3 regions of the Halomonas sp. NyZ770 genome follow, and region 3 is predicted to be linked to each of the others. Evidence: predicted binding sites of a transcription regulator. Region 3 holds the regulator's gene; each other region holds the start of a gene.
The links. Region 3 encodes FliA, which starts transcription of late flagellar genes. Its sites were predicted from a motif close to CTAAAGTTNNNNNNNNNNCNGCCGATA; they were not measured.

Region 1 (5,216 bases), 370 kb from region 3:
GGCGCTCAACGGTGGTGTCTTGGCTTAGGTAGTCGGTGAAGGCGCGCACCCGCTCGGCGAGGGCGCTCTCATCGTCGTCATTAAATTCGATCAGGTTAATGCCGCGAATCGGCGTCCTACCAGTTGCCGGGAAGAACTCTGCCACGCTGTCCCAGACGAAATCTTCCATCGCCAGTTGAAGCACGCTGTCGTCGATGGTCTCAATCGAGGTAGGCTGCGCGCTGGCAGTCATTAATGCTTTGGCATCCCGCAACGCATCCATAAAACTGGTATAGCGAACGTTGACCAGGGTGGAGTGCTTGGGAATCGGCAATACATTGAGGACGGCTTCGTTTAAAAAGCCCAGCGAGCCTTCCGAGCCGCACAGCAGGCTGTTGAGGTTGAGCTGCCCCTCGTCGTCGCGCAGGTGGGCCAAGTCGTAGCCGGTTAAGCAGCGGTTGAGCGGTGGGAACTTGGCTGCAATCAAGTCGCGCTGCTGGTCGATAATCTCGGCGGCGGTAGTATGCACGCGGCCAAGAATACCTTCCTGCTGGCGCTCAGCCAGCTCTTCGTCCGATGTTAAAGCGCGGCTGTGCAGGTGCTTTCCGCCGATCAGAATGGTATCAAGCTCCAGCACATGATCACGGGTTTTGCCGTATTCACAGCTGCCCTGGCCGCTGGCATCGGTAGAGATCATGCCGCCAATAGTGGCGCGGTTGGACGTCGACAGTTCCGGGGCGAAAAACAGCCCATGGGGTTTGAGCGCCGTGTTGAGCTGATCCTTTATCACCCCGGCCTGAACGCGCACCCGACGGTTTTCAACGTCGATCTCAAGGATCCGGTTCATATGGCGGGAGACATCCACTACGATGCCATCGGTGAGCGACTGGCCGTTGGTGCCGGTACCGCCGCCTCTGGGCGTTAATACAATGCTGCGGTGAGTGCTTTGCGCAGCCAGCCGGGTAAGGCGCTCTAGGTCTTCGGCATGCTTGGGGTAGACCGCCGCCTGGGGCAGGCGCTGGTAAATCGAGTTATCCGTAGCCAGCACCGTGCGGTTGGCGTAATCGGGAGCGATTTCGCCTTCAAAGCCGTGGGCGCCCAAGGCGTCTAGAAACGCCACATACCCACTGCGCACTGCCTCCTCGCTGACCATTGCGATCATGCCTTGAGCGTCTCCAGCGCCTGCTCTATGAGCCCTAGCCCTTCTGCCATGATGTCTGGTTCGGTGGTCAACGGCGGTAATAAACGCAAGACATTACGTTTGCGACCACTGGGCATTAATAAAACTCCAGCATCACGGCCGGCTACCAACAGGTTGGCCAAGTGCTCCGCACCCGTCGCGTTATCAGTGTCTTCAAAGACGATGCCGCGCATAGCGCCAATGCCTGTCATAGCCCCCAGCATGGGGAAACGCTCGCTTGCTTGCCAACGCTGGTAAGCACTAACAATCGCCGCTTCTTGCGCATTTGACCATGCGGTTAGCGCTTCTTCCTGCATGACATCCATCACTGCCAGAGCAGCCGCGCAGGCCACCGCATTGCCCGAGTAAGTGCCACCCAAGGCACCTTTGGGCAACGCATCCATTAATTCGCTCCGGCCTACTAATGCGGCCAGCGGCAGGCCCGCGGCCATGCTCTTGCCCATGAGCAAAAGATCCGGTTCGATGCCCAAATGAGTAAAGCCAAATCGCTGGCCAGTTCGCCCAAATCCAGACTGAATTTCGTCACAAATCAATAAGATGTTTTGCTTATCGCAAACGCCTCGCAGTGCTTTGGCAAACTGCGGGCAGAGTAAACGAAAGCCACCTTCGCCCTGAATGGGCTCAACGATAATGCTGGCTACTTCATCGGCAGGTATTTCAACTTCAAATAGCCTCTCCAGCGCAGTAAGCGCCTGCTCAGCCGTCACACCGCTATCCCGGCTAGGGAAAGGCAGGTGGTAGACCGGGCCGGGCAAGGCCCCCAGGCCGGATTTATACGGCTTCACCTTGCCATTCAAGTTCAGCGCCGCCAGGGTGCGTCCATGGAAAGCATCATCAAAGGCGATTACGGCCTGACGACCGGTCACGCCGCGGGCCACTTTTAGCGCGTTTTCGGTCGCTTCCGCCCCGCTGTTGGTCAGCATGCAAGAGAGCGGGTAGGAAACCGGCACGAACTGGTTCAATGCCTCGACCACCTCCAGGTAACCTCGGTGTGGTACGGCATTGAACGCAGAGTGCATCAAGGTGCCCACTTGGGAGTGGACGGCGTCGACGACGGCCGGATGGCAGTGCCCCAGATTGAGAACGCCAATCCCACCGATGAAGTCGATATAGCGCTGACCCGCTTCGTCCCAAACTTCGGCATTGCGCCCGCGGGCAACGCAAATCGGATGTATGACGCCTAGTGCAGCACTGACATGAGGAAGGTCCATCGCCGTCGCGTTTCCTGTCGTTGTGAGTTGAATAGGCTTATCAAAGCAAATTCCCGCCGCCGCTCACAAACGAAAAAAAACGCTCAATCCATTCCATACTGGAATGAACAAGCTTTAGATGGCTTTTGAATGCGGATACGTCCGCGAAGAGAAGCAAAAAAGGAATATCTTAGGCTTCTCTGGACACTACAGCCCCTCCAGCAGCCGCAGAATCATCTGCGGCTGCTGGTTGACCCGGGTCAGCATGGCGATACCCACCTGTTGTAGCAGTTGGGCACGAATCAGATTGGAGACTTCTTGCGCGTAGTCGGCGTCTTGGATACGCGACTGGGCGGCGGAGGTGTTGATGATGTTGGTATTGAGGCCATCGATGACGCTCTCGAAACGGTTCTGTACCGCGCCAAAATAACTACGCTGACGGTCGACCTGCTTCATGGCCTCATCCACGACATCCATCGGGTTGGGCGTGGCCGAGCCATCGTCCAATACGCTGAAACCGTCCAGGCCCAAGGCCTGGCGCCCCATTCCCGAAAAGCGCACGCCAATCACATCTCCGGCGTTGGCGCCCACCTGAATGTTGAGGGTTTTATCGCTCTCGACCAGCCTGATGCCGTTAAAATTACTCTGCCCAGCGACGCGATCAATCTCCTCCAGGCGCTGGTCGATTTCCAACTGAATAGAGGCAAGATCGTCTGACGAATTGGTGCCATTGAGCGCCTGAACGCTCAGCTCACGGATTCGCAGCAGGTTGTCGTTGATCAGATTCAGCGAGCCTTCCGCCGTCTGCACCATGGAGATGCCATCGTTGGTGTTACGAATGGCCTGGTTCATGCCTCGAATCTGCGCGCCCATGCGGTTGGCAATGGCCTGACCGGCGGGGTCATCCTTCGCGCTATTGATACGCAAGCCGGACGATAGGCGCTGCATGGAGGTCTGCATGGCCTGCTGGCTAGTACGTAAATTGTTCATCACCAACAGCGACGTGATGTTGGTCGCAAGGCTAAGCAAGGGCGTGACCTCAGGCGTCAACGAAACAGGAACGGGGTAACGTTATTATCGGCCGGCCTTGCCAATCCATGAGCGCGTCCAGCAACAAAACGACCACAAGGCCTGCAACACTGCTCTCCTCACGGCTGCTGGGGCGCTTGCCCTCCCAAAGCGCGATGGCAGGACGCCAATACGGCATCCACGGGGCCACGCACATAGTCATATTGGAAATAGCCTTCGTCGACCACTTCGCCGTCCCATGCCACGATATCCAGATCCATGGTACGCGGGCCTGACTTGATCGGTCCTCGCACACGTCCCAGACGCTGCTCTACATCCCTCAGATAAGCTTTGAAGGCATCACGAGTCTGCGTGGTGCGAACGACCAGTGCAGCGTTGAGGAAGTCAGGCTGCTGCTGAAACCCCACGGGCGCTGTTCGTACAGCTTCGGAGCGGGCCACCAACTCACACTCGCGGCTCAAGATTTCCAGCGCTTGCGCAAAATGGTGTTCTGGCTCGATGTTGGTTCCTAACGAAATGATGCACTCATGGGACGGTATGGCTGTCATGGCAAGCCCTCGGGACTTGAGCGAAAGACGGTTTCTGTTGAAACGTACCCGCCGCCTTTTTCCACTTGCCCACGGGAAACGAGCGGCACCCTCCAAGCGTAGCGTTTTCAGCATTATGCTCAACATCTGTATAAGTTATTGACAAACGCTGCTTACACGCAGAAAGTCAGCTGACCACCTAATAATAATCTTCCGTATAGGGAGCAACCCATGGGAAACCCTGCTGCACTCGTCACCGGTGGCGCCACCCGCCTTGGCCGCCACTTTTCCGAAGCGCTGGCCGACAAGGGCTTCGATATCGCGCTGCATGTCAACAGCTCGCGAACCGAGGCCGAAGAGGTCGCGGAACGCATCCGGAGCAAGGGGCGTGATTGCGAGATCTTGCCCTGCAACTTTCTGGAAGACCCGCTGGACACGTTGATTGCCCACGCCAAGGCTCGTTTCCCAGGGCTTTGCGTACTGCTCAACAGCGCCAGTGCCTACGCGCCTGCACCTATCGCCCAGACAAACCTGGACATGCTGGAGACCCAGTTTCGGGTCAATATGTTCACCCCGCTGCTATTGACGCGCCACTTTGCCGAGGTGGTCGAGCGCGGCCAGATCATCAATATCATCGACAACAAGGTGGCTTACCATCAGTACCCTTATGCAGCCTACCTGCTGTCCAAGAAAAGTCTGGCAGATATGACGCGCATGGCGGCGCTGGAGTTTGCACCTCGCCTACGCATCAATGGCATCGCCCCTGGCGTCGTGCTGCCCGCATCACAGCGCACCAGCGACTATGTTCAGTGGCGCATCGAGGGTATTCCTGCCGATCACCAGGGAAGCCCAGCGCATCTCGTACAAGCCTTGTACTATTTGTTGGACAACGACTTCGTGGTGGGCCAAGTGCTGTTCGTAGATGGCGGGGAATCCATCAACCTGGTGGGACGCCACTCGGAGAACTACCCGGGCTGTTGAGTCACAGCAGCACTCCATAAATACGACAAGGCCGCCCGGAGGCGGCCTTGTCGTTGATGCAGCGAGGATCAGACATCCTCGTCGTCAGGCTTGTGGTGCTCGGCAGCCTGGTCGGAAGGTGCCTGACCACGCCGTGGGCGATGACGGTCATCCACATCGAGCTCTGCTCGCTTGGGCTGACCGGCCGGGCTGCCATCGATGGTGAAGTCCTGCTGCATGATGCGCAGGTTGGCAGGCGGCGCTGAGCCGGACTTGTCCTGCCCGAAGTACAGGGTGGTATGCGGGAACGGAATCTCGATACCCGCCGAG
Region 2 (5,216 bases), 760 kb from region 3:
GAATTTTTTGGCTCAACTGTTCATCGCCTAGCTCAACCACAGAGACCCAACTATCCGCTACTTTTTGGACTTCAAGCGTCAGCTTATCTACAATCTGATTAGTTGTATAAAAAAACAACTCTACTTCGTTTTTATCTACGGCTCTAAGAGCAGGCAAAATCATTTGGCCTACGGGGTGCGTCCTAAAACTGCCTGACAAAAGCCCAATCCGGACACGCTTACCTTTTCTTTTCTCTGTGCTCGCGCGAACGACTTTTTTTTCTTTCACATAACCTGACTCAAACTGCTTGGCTAACTCAAAAAGCTCTTCAGCACTATAGTCAGGATTATAGTGCTTAGCAATAAAAGAGTTATAGGCTGCTGCCCCATTTGGACCAATAGCCAGCTCGTCTTTGAAATGTTGTTCTGCTGTCTCATAGTCACCCTCACGCAAACTAAGGCTAGCCAAATGATTACTGACGCCCACTTTTTTTGGACTTAGCTTTTTCAGCATCATGGACGCTGCATACGCTTCACTATGCCTTTTCAACTGATCAAGAATGCGGCTACGCCACACGAGCGTATCTTGATATTTTTCATCTAGCGCATACGCTTTATCATTTGCTGCCAACGCTTCATTATTCAAGCCTACAACATGGTAAGCCCTGCTTAGCCAAACCCATACACGCTTTTCTGATGGAATCCTTTCGCTCAAAGAGGTCAAACGCTTGATACTCTGGTGCGCATCACCCCCAAAGAATTCATACTGCGCTAATTTTAGCTCAGACAGCGGGTTGTCGCCATTGGCCAGTTCGATGGCTTTTCGCATGGAGCGGCAGGCATCTTTCAAGTACTGTTGCCTAGCCTGCACATTGGCCAGCATTTCCCAACCATGGGGGCTCGTAGCATGTTGCTGGGTAAACACTTCGGCAAGCTGATAGGCAGTGCTTAATTCTGATTTATCCAGGGCATCTTGTATTTTTTGTAGTGCCGCCAGCTGGGCAGCATTACCCGACGTTTTGTGTGCTTTTGGTTTACCAAACTGCTTTTGCTTACCTTTGCGTGCCATTTCCTGTAGCCCTTGTGTGGGAGTGTTGCCAACCATTCACTGCATTGTAGCGTAGCTGCAAGCACGAAAAAGGCTGGCCAATGGCCAGCCTTCGCTGCTATTTCTTGCTTTAACCGCGAGGCAATTAGCCCAGCAGGGACAGAACAGACTGCGGCGTCTGGTTGGCCTGGGCCAGCATGGAGGTACCCGCCTGCTGCAGAATGTTGGCACGCGTCAGGTTGGAGACCTCTACCGCGTAATCCGCATCCTGGATACGTGAGCGCGCATCGGTCAGATTGGTGATGTCAGTCGTCAGGTTTTCGAGTACAGACTCGAAGCGGTTGATGGTCGCACCCAAGGTAGCACGCTCATCGTCAACGATTTGCAGGGCGGCATCAATAGAATCAATTGCGTCACGGGCAGAGGACGCATTTGTTACATCGATATCAGCAATATTCAAACCGCTGGCACCAGCAGTAACGTTTACAGTATCAATAGTTAGAGTATCGACACCCACAGTTGTGTTAGCCCCAACTTGGATGTTAAGAGTATCGGATCCAGTGCCATTCAGCAGTGAGATACCATTAAAGCTGGTGGCGTCGGCAACCCGGGTAATTTCAGAGATGCGCTCTTCAATTTCCAGTGCGATAGATGAACGGTCTTCTGCAGTGTTGGTGTCGTTCGCTGCTTGTACGGCCAGCTCACGAATACGCTGCAGGTTGTCGCTGATCTGGTTCAGACCACCTTCCATGGTTTGCGCCAGAGAAATACCGTCGTTGGTGTTACGCTGCGCCTGCTGCATACCGCTGATCTGAGCGCTCATGCGGTTGGCGATGGCTTGACCAGCAGCGTCGTCGGCAGCGCTGTTGATGCGCAGGCCAGAAGACAGACGCTCTTGAGCTTTGGCCAGCATGGCCTGAGAGTTGGACAGGTTATTCTGACCGATCAGGGCAGTGATGTTGGTATTGATCACAGACATGGAAGTGCTCCTTGAAGATTAACTGGCCACGAGGCCTGCTTTGCGGCGGTTGACCGCCGTTACTTTAAATAACGGCAGGCCCAGCCAGATCTTTAACCCAAAACACCACTTTTTTTGTAATGGAACGTAACACTCAAGGCTTAACGGCGGTTGCTGCTCTGCATGGCATTGAGCATGCTGAACTGCTGAGATAAGTAGGAACTGGTGGAGTTCATTTGTGCAATCATGCCATCCAGCTGGGCAAACTGGGTGCGGTAGCGGGCAATGTTGCGCTCGATCATCAGCTCCATGCGCTCTTTGCGCTCCTTGAGGCTATCGATACGCTGCTCGGCGCCGTTCACCGACGTTTGAATCAAGCCATCATCGCCAGTAATGGCTTTGAGCGTGGAGCTCAAGCGCCCAGCAAAGCCTTCTTCTGCCTTTTCACCAGCGAAGAACGCTGCCAGACCTTCCGGATTGCTCGCGATGGCTTCGGTCAGTTTGGTGTCATCGACGGTGAGACGGCCACGTTGATCAATGGCAATACCGAACTGGGAAAGACGGCTAAAATCGCCAGTATCGGCCAGCGGGTCGGTAATATCGCGACTCAACCGTGTCTGGATAGTGCGCACCGAACGGTCACCCAACAGCTCACCCGACGTTTCACCTTCCCCGTTGAACGCCGTCATACGGCCCATGGTGGATCTTACTTCATTGTAGGTACTGACAAACTTGTCGATGGCTTCGCGAAGCAATTCAGAGTCACGCTCGATCACCAGGCTCACTGGCTCTTGAGACGTCGCGGTCAAGTCCAAGGTGACGCCTTGAATGGCTCCTTCCACGCGATTTTTGCTGCTGGTAATGGCAATGCCGTTCACTTCCAGCGCGGCATCTTGCCCAGCGCGGCGGGTGTTGGTATCCATGGCCAGGCCATCCAGGCCCGAAAAACCGATGACCGAGGCATCTTTACCGGTTTCTTTGGAGCTCAACGCCAACCGAAAGCCCGTGCCGTCGTTCACGATAGACGCCATGACACCCGACTCGGCATCGGCGTTGATTTGATCACGCACGCTCGCCAATGTACTGCCCGCCGCAATGGTAATGGTTTTGCTGCTGGCAGGGGGGGCAGTGGGGTCAAACACTCCATTGGTGTAGGTGGCACCAAAATCGAGTGTCAGGGTAGTTTCAGTGGCTGCCAGCACTTGATCCATCGTCACACTGCTGGAAGCCACACTTCCCGCACGCGCCAACTGCGTGACATTGATGTCATAGCGGCCTGCATTGGCCGTTTCACCGGCAGTAGCGCTCACTCCGTTGCCATTCACCGTGCTGGTTTGCTGGCGAAACGTAGAGGTATCGTTCAGCGCTACGATCGAATCCTGCAAGCGCCCCATGGCCGATTCCAAACGGCCCAGGGCCGAAATCTTGCTTTGCTGGGTATTTTGCTGCTGGGTGAGCGGGGCCAGTTTTTGCCGCTCAGCCGCTTGGAGCTGATTCAACAGGCCATTAAGATCCAAACCTGAACCAACGCCAAGAGAGGTAATCGTCGCCATGGTGGCTCAGCTCCTTGTGAATTTAAAAATAGACTGGGTAGGTTATCGGCTGGGGGGAAAAAAACTTTAGCCCAAGGGTAAGGGGCTGGCTATCAAAAAAGCCTGGGGGCAATCCCAGGCTTTTGTCTAATACTTCGGCAACGATTCCTCCCTGGACACTCAGTTCTGGTTCATTTGCCCCAGCATGGCCAGCTGTTGCGTCAGGTAGGCACTGGTCTGGTTCATTTGCCCTACCATGCTGTCCATGGCCACGAACTGGGCACGATAGCGTTCGATGGACTGGTCAATACGGTTTTCCATGGTGGCAAAACGGTCGTTGAGAGAGGCCACCCGGCTTTCAGAGCTGCTGACGGCATTTTCCAACCGCCCAGAGGGGCCCACCAACTGTTCGATGGCTGATGTGATCTGCCCTGCCATACCGCCCTCACTCGATTCACCGGAGAAAAAAGCTGCTAATTGGTCAGGCTGGTTGGCAATCACGCTATCCAGCTTGTCATCATCGATGGCGAGCGTGCCATTGAGCTGTAAAGAGATACCGATATCGGAAAGCACACTGAAGCCATCCCCCTCCACGCGGCTGCTCAATGCCATGCGTAATGCCGACTCTACCGCCCGCGTGGCGCTGTCGCCATTTAGCTCGCCCGCGGTACCGCTATCCGGGTTATAGGCGGTCAAACTATTGATGGTGTTTTTCAGCGCGTTGTAATCTTCCACGAACGCAGTGATTTGCTCACGAATGGCATCGCTGTCTTGGGCAACACTGACGGTACTGGTGGAATTCGCTTCTGTCAGCGTCAATGTCACGCCCTGTACCGCGCCTTCCACCTGGTTGGTGGAGCTCACGATATCGATACCGTTTACGCTGAAGCGCGCATCCTGCCCGGCTTGTACTACCTGCGTGTCACTGGTCTCGGCATCGGCGTTGAGCAACTGCGAAAAGTTGGTGCTTTCGATGCTGGCGTCTGCACCTGTTTCCGTGGCGTTGACCGAAAGACGGTAGCCCAAACCATCATTGATGATGGAGGCACTCAACCGCCCGTCACTCTGGCTGTTGATGGCATCACGCATGTCTTCGAGTGTGCTGCCATCGGCAATGGTGATGGGCGCCATCTCGCCTTCCGCAAGGTTGAAGCTGAGCGTTTGCTCGCCACTGGTAATCGCGGTATCAGCAGACGCCAGGCGTTCGGTGACCAAGCTGCCCGCCGTGGCCAATTGCTCTACCTGAACCTCGTACTGACCAGGCTGGGCATCATTGCTGCTGGCGGCACTGACAGCACTGCCTTCCACATTGGTCGAAAGACTTTCAAAGGTTCCTGGCTCATTCAGGCTTTTCGCAGATGCTTGAAAAGCAGACAGCGCGCTTTGCAGCTGCCCGTAGGCAGAAATCTGCGCCTGCTGGCTGTCGATTTGCTGTTGAATGGGTTCCAGCTTGGCACGCTCGGCCTGTTGAAGCTGAGTGAGCAGACCGTTGAGATCCAACCCTGAACCAATACCTAACGATGTGATGGAAGCCATAACTATCAATGCCTTATTTCTGCGCGTCTTGAACGCTGCGTGTCTAGTGTCAATCGCTCGAAGTGATGATGCGTTTATTCGCTCCTGAGCAGTACGATGGCCAAACCCCGCATTATGTTCCTGTCAAAAACGGGGCATTTATATTGCCGTTACTTAAAACCGT
Region 3 (5,216 bases):
AGAATGATGCGTCGACACGAAGATAGCCTCGAGATAGTGCTTTACCCCTCGACCTGCTGTTTGAGCAGCAGTTCAACGCGTCGGTTGGCAGCTCGCCCTTCCGAGGTAGCGTTACTTTCCATGGGTTGGGTGTCGGCATAGCCAACCGCCCGCATACGAGAAATGGCGATACCCTGACGCTCCAACTGGCGCACCACGGCAATGGCACGACCCGTTGAAAGCTCCCAGTTGGAGGGGAAACGCGGGGTGGCAATGGGCAGATTATCCGTATGCCCTTCCACCGAGATTTGGCCTTCGAACGTTTGGAGTACCGATGTGAGCCCTTCTAACACAACTTGCCCCTGAGGCGTTAGCACATCATTGCCGCTGGGAAACAAAAGACTGTCGTCGATGCGCAGGGTGATGCCTTCACGGCCCTGCGAGACACTGACCCCCGGAATATCCAGCCCGGCCATCTGCGGCTGCACACCGTCGTGACGTGGGTGAATGCCGGTGGCCAGCGACGCCAACGGCATGGCCATGATGGCACTGGCCGGCCCCATGGCATCGCTCTCCCTCCCTTCCCCACCGCCAGGAGGCGTCAGCGCCAGCAAGAGCACGAACAGGGTAATCAGCAGCGTCAAGACGTCCAGGTAACTGGTCAGCCACCCTTCGTCGCTCTCGCCCGCTGCCGCTGGCAGTTCCAGCGCAAACCGTGCCTCGTGATTGAGCATGGCGCTACCCTTTCAGCGCCGAATCGACGCCTGGGCGCGGCTTGACGCTCGCATCACGGATTTCGTCGTGGTAGTTGGCCACGAATGAGTTCAACGTCTCTTCGATGAACGACGGCAAGCGACGCTTGGTAATGAGAGAAATGCCTTCCAGCACCATGTTCATGGTGATCAGGCGCTCTTCGGTCCGCCGCTCCAGTTTGACGGCAATGGGCTTGAAGACCAGATTGGCCAGCAGAATACCGTAAAACGTGGTGAGCAGCGCCACGGCCATACGTGGACCGATCACCTGCAGATCGCCCGCATCCATGACTTCCAGCATGTTGACCAGCCCCACCAGCGTGCCAATCATGCCAAAGGCCGGCGCATAGGTGGCCATGGTGCGGAAAATCTGCGCTTCGGCATGCTCACGCGCCTTCAGCCGTGCGATCCGCCAGCGCAGCATGTCGAAAATTTCATCTTCCTTGGTGTTGGCAATCACCAGTTGAATACCGGTGCGCAGAAACGGGTTGCGCGTATGCTCCAGCTCCCGCTCTACCGCTCGAACATCGCCCTTGAACCATAATCGCGACATGGCCACCAGCTCGCCGATATCATCGCGCACATAGGTGTTCTCGCGGCGGAATACCAGGCCTACCAGGCGCACTACCCGCAGTACCTCCTTCAAGGGGTAGCTGATGAACGTCGCCGCCAGGGTACCGGTAATGACGATGGCCAGACCAGGCAAGTTGATAAAGCTTTCTGGCGACTCTGCGGTAAAGAACAGCACGCTTATCAACAACAGCATGCTGGCAAATATGCCGATCAACGTAGAGGGGTTCATCAACGGCTCCTTGCCGGTTAACGTGAGAGGATAAGAAGGTCAATCGTGGTCGCTCAAGCGGGCACGAAGGCGGCTGACGGCCTGGCTATGCAGTTGCGATACCCGCGATTCGGTGACGCCCAGTACCGCCCCCACCTCTTTGAGGTTCATCTCTTCCTGGTAATACAGGGCCATCAGCAGTTTTTCACGCTCGGGCAACGCCTCGATCGCTTCGATCAGAGTGTGCCGCTGCTGCTCGTCAAGCAGTTGTTCGAAAGGGCGATTGGCGCTGCCTTCGTCCCCGGCTGGCTCACCGCCATCGGCCACCAGTTCCTCGAAGGGCAGTAGCTGCCCGCTATTGGTGTCGTTGAGCAGCTGTTGATAGTCGCTCAGCGGCATCTCCAGCTCACGGGCAATTTCCACCTCTTCAGGGGGCCTGCCCAGCGACTGCTCCAAACGGCGTACGGTTTCATCGACTGCGCGGGCAGAGCGGCGCACGCTGCGCGGCAGCCAGTCCCGAGTGCGCAGTTCATCCATCATGGCGCCCCGAATGCGTTGGCTGGCGAACGTGGCAAACGTCGCGCCCTGTGCGGCATCAAAGCGTCCTAGCGCCTCCAGCAAGCCCACCATGCCCGCTTGAATCAAATCATCCAGCTCGATACTGGCGGGCAACCTGACCTGCAGTGTCAAGGCCTGACGTCTCACCAGTGGCATGTATTGAGTTAACAGCTCACTCTGCTTGATCCTGCCTTGTGCTGTATACATCCTATTGCCTCACGGCTAAACGATCTTTACTGATAATTCACGATGACCTGCAGCCCCTGTACGCGCACGGGCCGTTGCCCCGGTGACAGCGCAAAGCGCAAATGAAGCGGCGCGTTGGCTTCCAGACCTGCCAGTGCCATGGTGCTGCCACGCATGCCACTCAGGGGCACGCATTGTGCAGGATGGCACAGCCAGGCGTTGACAGGCGCATGGGCAGGCGCCTCGAAACGCCATTGCACCCTCGCCAATGTCGCGTCGCCCAGCGGTATGCCCGCCGGAGGCCTGATGGCCTGGCTGCTGCTCGCCCGATCGCTCATGGCCACCATCACCGCGGGCATTTGACTGCTCCAGCTACCTGTCGCCGCCCGCGCCGATTCACCCACAACCAGCGATAACACCAGCACCCACGCGGCGCTGGAGAGAAACACGCTCCATGTCACTGTTGACCACTTTGCGGTGTTGATCAATGTTCGTAGCAACATCGTCTGTAGAGGCATTGCCGGTCCCTTGTCATGGGGTCATCAACGAGCCAGTAGCAACAGCTCTATTTGCAAATAGTGCGCAGCGGCATCACGCAGGTTGTCCAGCAAGCCCTGACGCGGGAGGTGCGGCTCGTGCAGGGCCAGCAGGCGGCGCGGCCCCCCTTGCTCACGCATCTGGCGTAGGGCACGGTACATGCTCGCGAAGGCCTCGGCGTCACTGCTCACCCATAGCGCCCAGTGAGGGTGATGCGCCAAGGCAGCCATCGACCCTGCCTCTGGGCTTGCCACCTTGACGTCCCACTCCTGAGGATCGCCCGCCCACTGGCGCCCCAGCGATGCCCACTGCGCCAAGCGACCTTTGACCTTGTCGACGTGCACGGCACCCGCTGAGCTCAACCCCACAATGACCAGTGTGCGTGTCGGGCGGGGGGCCGCTATGCTCGCTGCCGCACTTGCGACCTCCTTGGGAGCGGTTTCCGAAGCGTCCGTGCCAACGTTCGTTTGCGCCACTTCCTTGTCCGAAGTGGAAGTATCGACACTCGGCGCGTCGGCCGCAGGCTCGTCGGGTTGCTCGCCTCGCTGCTGGCGCTGCAAATCTGCCCATTTTCTCAGCCCGGCAGCCTGGTCCTGGCCATTCATAGCACATCCTCGAGGCTGACACTGCCCAGTTGCCGAATGGCATCTCGGGCCATCAACACATGCAGCAGCGCGTCCAGCAGGGCCGTATCCCGGCGCTTGCGCTGGCTACCCAACAGCCGCACCAGATCCGTTCTCAGCGCCTGGCCTGGTTCATCATCGGCCAGGTCGAGGTGGCCTGCCACGGCCGCTGCACCGCTGGCCATCAACAGGCGCAGCTCACGACTCACTTCGCCACCGTCGCTTTCCTTGAGCTGTTGCCACGCTCGCTTGGTCAGTGCGGCCAGCCCATCGCTTTCGAGCTGAGTGACCAGCAGTGACAGTACATCGCTACCCAACCGGGCGGGTGTCAACCAATAGCGACGCGCGACGCGCTTGTCACTTTCAGTGTCACGGATGTCGCCCACCCAGGCCAGCAGAGCGTGGCCCGAGGCGGCCTGCACTTCGACATAGGCATTCCACAACTGCATGCGCTGGCCGCGAAAACGCACCGTGACGCTGTGGGTCAGCGTACTCTCTTGAAACAGATTCTTCAGGGCGTAGCGCTCGCCCTGATAGTCTACTCGCTGGCTGGCATGCACCGCGCTGACCCAGGTCAAACGTTGGTCGTGCAGCCAGGTGAGCACGTCGGGTTCTGGCAGAGCGGGCAGCAGGTGAACTGCCATATCTTCTCCACACTCTTCCAGACGCGGCTGCCAGCCGGCAGGCTGACGGTGCTGAAGCCGCGTCAGGGCCAACCAACGGCCCTGCGCATCCAGCCGAACATCCGGCATCGTCCAGTCACAGCCACGCCCTTGGCGGCGTGGCGACCAGGCCAGCCCCATGGCGCGGCTATTGGCATCTGCCCCGGACAACAGCTCATCCACCCGCTGATCCTGAATGACCCCAGGCAGTGCGCCGATATCCCAGGCGGCTTCCAGCAGGTAAAAGTCATCCACCCGTTTGCGCAGTCGAGCCAGCACCGATGAGAGCCTGCGCCCTTGCCCCAGCACATCCCGCGACCAGCGTGGCAAGCTGAGCGGCGCCGAGGGTTCGGCCTGGTGCACGGCGCGGGGCTGTGCGGCCAACGCCTGAGCGATCAGCGCCTGAGGGTCGGCCACGGACATGTCTTCCGGCACCTGCTGGCCATGGGAGCCAAACAGCACACGCATGCCATGGCGCATGACGATATCCAACGCCGGGGCCAAGCGCCCCGCTTCATCCTGCTTGGTGATGATGCAGTCGTCCAGCGTCGCCCCAGCCGCCCTGGCTGCCTGGCGATAGCGCAACACGACCTCCTCCAGCGTTTCGGGCTGGCTAGCGGCATTCAACATCAGCACCAGACGCACGGTGGATTGCCCCCCCTGAAGGTGTGCAATCTGCTCGATCACCCGCTGATCGCGCTGGCTCATGCCGACGGTATCGATGATCACCCACTGCTTGCCCTGAAGCCGTCCCAGCAGCTCGTCAATGGGTTGCTCGACATCCAGCGCATACATGGGGGTATCCAGCAGTCGCGCATAGATCCGCAGCTGCTCGTGGGCACCAATTCGGAAGCTGTCGGTAGTCACCAACGCCACCGGGCGTGTGCCATGGCGCATCACAAAACGCGCCGCCAGCTTGGCCGTGGTGGTCGTCTTGCCGACCCCGGTAGGGCCTACCAGAGCCACGATGCCGGTCTGGTCGAAAAACGCCTCTTCCTGACGCAGTACACTCAACCGCGCCATGAGCTGTTCGCGTAGCCAAGTCATCAAGCGGTCGCTGGAGGCCGGTAACGATGCCAGCTCATCGGGCAAGGCCTCGACCACTTCCTGGCTCAGCTCATGGCTGAAACCAACGCGC

Region 1: a site for FliA is predicted at 3,446-3,472, ahead of LG409_RS17515 (flagellin N-terminal helical domain-containing protein). Genes of this name have one in related genera too.
Region 2: a site for FliA is predicted at 2,076-2,102, ahead of LG409_RS15750 (flagellin N-terminal helical domain-containing protein). Genes of this name have one in related genera too.

Annotation. Positions count from the first base shown of each region.
Region 1 is NZ_CP085143.1:3,803,627-3,808,842, forward strand. It holds gene ydiJ (D-2-hydroxyglutarate dehydrogenase YdiJ) at 1-1,141, opposite strand, end outside; gene LG409_RS17510 (2-aminoadipate transaminase) at 1,138-2,391, opposite strand; gene LG409_RS17515 (flagellin N-terminal helical domain-containing protein) at 2,578-3,399, opposite strand; gene folK (2-amino-4-hydroxy-6-hydroxymethyldihydropteridine diphosphokinase) at 3,519-3,947, opposite strand; gene LG409_RS17525 (SDR family oxidoreductase) at 4,158-4,907, shown strand; gene ybiO (mechanosensitive channel protein) at 4,976-5,216, opposite strand, start outside.
Region 2 is NZ_CP085143.1:3,410,790-3,416,005, forward strand. It holds gene LG409_RS15745 (O-linked N-acetylglucosamine transferase, SPINDLY family protein) at 1-1,048, opposite strand, end outside; gene LG409_RS15750 (flagellin N-terminal helical domain-containing protein) at 1,173-2,006, opposite strand; gene fliD (flagellar filament capping protein FliD) at 2,147-3,538, opposite strand; gene fliD (flagellar filament capping protein FliD) at 3,698-5,053, opposite strand.
Region 3 is NZ_CP085143.1:148,744-153,959, reverse strand. It holds gene LG409_RS00700 (sensor domain-containing diguanylate cyclase) at 1-18, opposite strand, end outside; gene LG409_RS00695 (OmpA/MotB family protein) at 42-713, opposite strand; gene LG409_RS00690 (motility protein A) at 718-1,533, opposite strand; gene LG409_RS00685 (RNA polymerase sigma factor FliA) at 1,573-2,277, opposite strand; gene LG409_RS00680 (flagellar protein FlhE) at 2,304-2,717, opposite strand; gene LG409_RS00675 (hypothetical protein) at 2,799-3,398, opposite strand; gene flhF (flagellar biosynthesis protein FlhF) at 3,395-5,216, opposite strand, start outside.